2 regions of the Bacillus sp. P4_D3 genome follow, and region 2 is predicted to be linked to the other one. Evidence: riboswitches for the same ligand, from Rfam matches in the RefSeq annotation. Region 2 holds a riboswitch; the other holds the start of a gene.
What was found. Region 2 has a riboswitch for lysine ahead of lysA (diaminopimelate decarboxylase). Riboswitches for the same ligand answer to the same signal wherever they lie in the genome.

Region 1 (2,495 bases), on a different contig from region 2:
TGCTTCGGATTAAGATTGTCAGACAAAATTCCTTTGTGCTGTAAAATGGTACTTAACTCTATCGCTGTTTCTTCTGCAGAGCTAATAATTGTCACAGCCTCTCCTAACTCCTTTTTTATATAGGACTCTAAAAGTGGATAATGCGTACACCCAAGAATTAACGTATCTATATCTTCTTTCGTTAATGGCAGTAAAGCTTGTTTCACTTGCTGCGTTACATATGCTGTATCTTCTAAGTGATTTTCTACAACTGTAGCTAAAGTCGGACACGCATGACTATGCACTTCCAAATATGTATCAAGCTCGTGTAATGCTTTTTCGTACATGTTAGATTTTATCGTACCTACAGTTCCAATTACCCCTATTTTACCTTTCTTTGTCACTTTAATTGCAGCTCTTGCTCCCGGATGTATAACGCCAATAACTGGAATGGAAAGTGCTTCTTGCAAATCAGTCAATGCAGCAGCTGCACCAGTATTACATGCTACCACTAGAGCTTTTAATGGAAACTGTTTGAGGAACTCAACCATTTCAAATATGAAAGATTGTACCTCCTCTACACTTCTTGGCCCATACGGACAACGCTCATTATCACCAATATAGTAAATGCTCTCTTTAGGCAATTGACGCATAATCTCACTAGCAACTGTTAATCCCCCGACCCCTGAATCTAGTACACCTATTACGGAATTTTTATTACATACAGACATATACTTCATCCCCTTCTCAATCTTCTAGCGCTAATAACATGTATTATATTACGAAAATTCAAATATTGTATAACAATCCCTCTCGCTTTTAATCACAAACTCTTCTCCATAATCTGATTATTACCATATCCATTGACGTATAAAAATACATTTGTTACTCTTAAATACGTTAATTTAATATTTAAATCCTCATTCGTATCTCGGTGAGGTAGAGGTTGCAATCATTAAAAGTATCATTTCAGGAGATGTAGTGGCATTGATGAAGGAATGAGAAAGGAATGGTTGCCGAAGTAAGACGTGCCCACCATGCGCGCTTGCTGGGTCTGCATTTAATAAGTGCAGAACTGTCACAAACGTTTCGTTTGTGGAGAGCTATCGAGAGGTATGTCGTGGGTTTCTTATAAGATAGAAAGCATGTAGCGGCAAATTACGTGCTTTTTTTGTTTTGTTTGGGACTTCTCTTCCTTACTTAGGAAGACATACATATCTCCTCGCTTGACTTGGTTATACTAACTTTGGAGGTATTTTCTATGCAACAAAAAAAATGGGGCTTTTGGGTACTAACAGCTTTCGTTGTCGGTAACATGGTTGGCGCTGGTATTTTCATGGTGCCAAGTACGTTGGCACAAACAGCTAGCCCTCTCGGTGTCACTTTAGCTTGGTTAACAACAGGGTTTGGTGTTTTAATGCTAGCTCTTGTTTTCGGTAATTTAGCAATTCGTCGTCCTGATTTAACGACAGGACCACAAAGTCATGCATATGCTTTATTCTCATCACCAAAAAAGAAAAAAATGGCTGGTTTCAGCATAGTATGGGGATATTGGGTTGCAAACTGGGCAAGTAACGTTGCCATCATTACATCTTTCGCGGGATATTTATCGCTCTTCTTCCCGATTATGAAAGATACACGACTATTGTTTTCAATCGGCTCTTTCAATATAGAAGTTGGAAAACTACTTACATTTACTATTTGTTCTGTCTTACTATGGGGCACTCATTTAATTTTAACAAACGGTGTAAGCGGAGCTGGGAAACTTAACTTCTTAGCAACAACAACGAAAGTGACTGGATTCCTTCTATTCATCATTGTTACGTTATTTGCGTTCGAAGCTTCAAAATTTGGACAATGGTACACACCAATGATCGATAAAGAAGGCGTATCACACGGTCTCCTTTCACAAGTAAATTTAGCTGCTCTTACAACACTTTGGGCATTTATCGGGATTGAATCAGCCGTTCTTTTATCAAACCGAGCTACTTCTCCCAAAACGGTAAAACGTGCAACAGTTGCCGGTTTACTAATAACAGTTGCAATTTACTTAGGAATTACAATTTTAACAATGGGTGTACTTCACGTTGATAAATTACAAGCTTCTGAACGTCCATTAGCAGATGCATTAAACGCTGCAATGGGTCACGGCGGCGGGAAACTTATGGCATTACTTGCTCTTACTTCCCTATTCGGTTCCATATTAGGCTGGATTTTATTAAGCTCAGAAGTACCTTATCAAGCAGCAAAAGAAGGTTTCTTCCCTTCCTTCTTCGCAAAAACAAATAAAAAAGGAAGTCCAATTCATTCACTACGATTAACAAACATTATGTCGCAAGTGTTCTTATTCTCAACATTATCAGGAACAATTGCGGAAGCTTATACATTCGTTATTACAGTATCAACTTTAGCCTACCTCATTCCATATCTCGTTTCACCAATCTTCCAGTTAAAGCTAGTCGCAACTGGTGAAACATACAAAAATGAAATGCGGGCAAGAATTACAGATGGCATAG
Region 2 (2,495 bases):
CGTAAAGAGCTCTTTAATGCTCGTTCCTAAGTCAGCCATATTATTTGTTTGGAATAAAACAGGAAAAGTAACAAAATCGTTATAGAACCCGTAAAACATTGCATTTCCAAATAAAATAAATGACAGTATAAAACTAATTCCAATAATAATTCGGTTTCGGTACTTAGATGCAAGTAAAGCTAAACCGAAAAATAAAAGTAATGAAGCTAGTGGATTAATAAAAAGCATAAATTCTTCAAAGAAATTATCAATTTTAATATCAAATGCTAGCTTGTACACAATATATGTTTTAATCCATAATAAAACGACTGCAACGAGTGCAAATCGTAATTTTGGAAACAGATGTTGTAGCATAATATACTCCTCTCTTAAAAGCATGACAGTTCCTGTGAGTTTGTTTGAAAATCGTCTCACTATATATATACGAACAGTCCTTTATTATTATGATTATTATACTATGAGTATCATTATACGAAAATAAAGGAGAGTTGTGGGCTTTTTTTGCAACAATTGAGTAGAAAAAGCGAAGTGGGAGACAATAAAATGGAATTTCTATGTATGATTATTATCATTCGTTAAACATGGAAAGTATCGCGTAATGATACGGAGGTTATGATGCGGAAATTATTATATTTTATAGTATGCATTAGTTTTATGCTTTTTGTTTCACCGAGTGTATCAGTAGCACAATATGATGCACCGCTCATGGAAGATGCTCTTTATTCTGTGTTATTTCCAAAAATGAATGAAGCGATTGAGAAACAATATGGAAAATTAAAACCGTTTGATTGTCCCAAAATTATTAGTCTAAAAAAACTTTATAGCGGTACATATTTATTTCAAGCAGTAATTGAAATAACGAAATATGAATCAGGAATAGGTGGAAAAGTACTTCCGCCGTTTGAGAAGATAAGTATGACGTTTAACAATGAAGAAGGAGAATGGACTGTTACAAAAATTTCTATAAAGCGCTTACCAAATGATACGAAATTAAACTGTAAAAAAACAATATAAAAAATTGTTTGACAAATAAAATGGTCCTTTGGTATTGTTAATAGCAACAATTAGATGTTTGAAAATTAAATAGACTTACCTCATCTACTCTCAAAGGTAGAGGCCGCGATAGGAAAGAGTAAGCTATGGGAGATTTAGTGGAATCTGTGATCATAGGTTGAAAGGGACTATTGCCGAAATATAAGAATGACCACGTTATTCATATATTGGGACTGCATTGAATAAATGTAGTACTGTCATAATATTTATTTTATGGAGAGCTATTTGGAGATGTTGATGCGGTTTCTTATTTTGAGAAGATAACAACTTGTTTATTTTTTCAATATATATTTTTCCTAATAAGAAACGCGTGTGAACATTGTTCCGCGCGTTTTTTGTCTATCTAAAAACGTGCTGCAATGAATAGAAGATTGGGGTTATGAGTTTTAGAGGAAATAAGGGAGGAATTCAAATGTATTTACACGGCACAAGCCGAATCAATGGGCAAGGACACTTAGAAATTGGAGGGTGCGATACGACGCAACTAGCAAAACAATACGGAACACCACTTTATGTATACGATGAAGAGTCTATTCGAGGAAAATGTCGTGCGTTTCATCGTGCTTTTAAAGAAAGTGGTTTCTCTTATCAAGTAGCATATGCTAGCAAGGCGTTCTTGTGCATGGAGATGTGCCGAGTAGCTCGTGAAGAAAATATGTCTTTAGACGTTGTCTCTGGAGGAGAATTATATACTGCACTCCAAGCAGGATTTCCGGCTTCGCGCATTCATTTTCACGGAAATAATAAAACAGAAGAAGAAATGATTATGGCTCTTCAGGCAAATATTGGTTGTTTTGTGGTAGATAATTTCTTAGAATTAGAAATTTTACATGATTTAGCAGTGCAACATGGGAAATTTGTGAACATATTAATCCGTGTAACGCCCGGAGTAGAGGCACATACACACGAATATATAACAACAGGTCAAGAGGATTCGAAGTTTGGATTTGGTGTTTCAAATGGTCAAGCGATGCAAGCAATTGAGCTAGCTTTGCAAAAATCAAATTATAATGTGCTAGGAATTCACTCGCACATCGGATCACAAATATTCGAAACGGCTGGTTTTGTTCGAGCAATTGAAGTACTACGTCAATTTTTAGAAGAAGTGAGAGAGCGAACAAACTATGTGGTGAAAGTATTAAATGTCGGCGGAGGTTTCGGTATACGTTATACGGAGTCTGATACACCGTTAACACTTGAAACGTATGTGCACGCTGTAACAAGTACGGTGAGAGAGCAGTTTACAGTATGTGAATACCCGCTTCCAGAAATATGGATTGAACCAGGTCGTAGTATTGTAGGTGATGCGGGAACAACAATTTATACAGTCGGAGCGGTGAAAGAGATTCCAGGCATAAGAAAATATGTTTCAGTCGATGGTGGGATGACAGATAATTTAAGGCCGGCTCTATATGGAGCACGTTATGAGGCGATGTTGGCGA

Region 1: linked by a shared signal. The riboswitch ahead of AC1DTM_RS04690 (amino acid permease) and the one ahead of lysA (diaminopimelate decarboxylase) in region 2 are both predicted to bind lysine.

The regions. Positions count from the first base shown of each region.
Region 1 is NZ_JBFUIN010000014.1:3,669-6,163, forward strand. It holds gene racE (glutamate racemase) at 1-710, opposite strand, end outside; lysine riboswitch at 912-1,093, shown strand; gene AC1DTM_RS04690 (amino acid permease) at 1,241-2,495, shown strand, end outside.
Region 2 is NZ_JBFUIN010000068.1:6,404-8,898, reverse strand. It holds gene AC1DTM_RS11025 (LTA synthase family protein) at 1-354, opposite strand, end outside; gene AC1DTM_RS11020 (DUF3888 domain-containing protein) at 616-1,014, shown strand; lysine riboswitch at 1,104-1,285, shown strand; gene lysA (diaminopimelate decarboxylase) at 1,466-2,495, shown strand, end outside.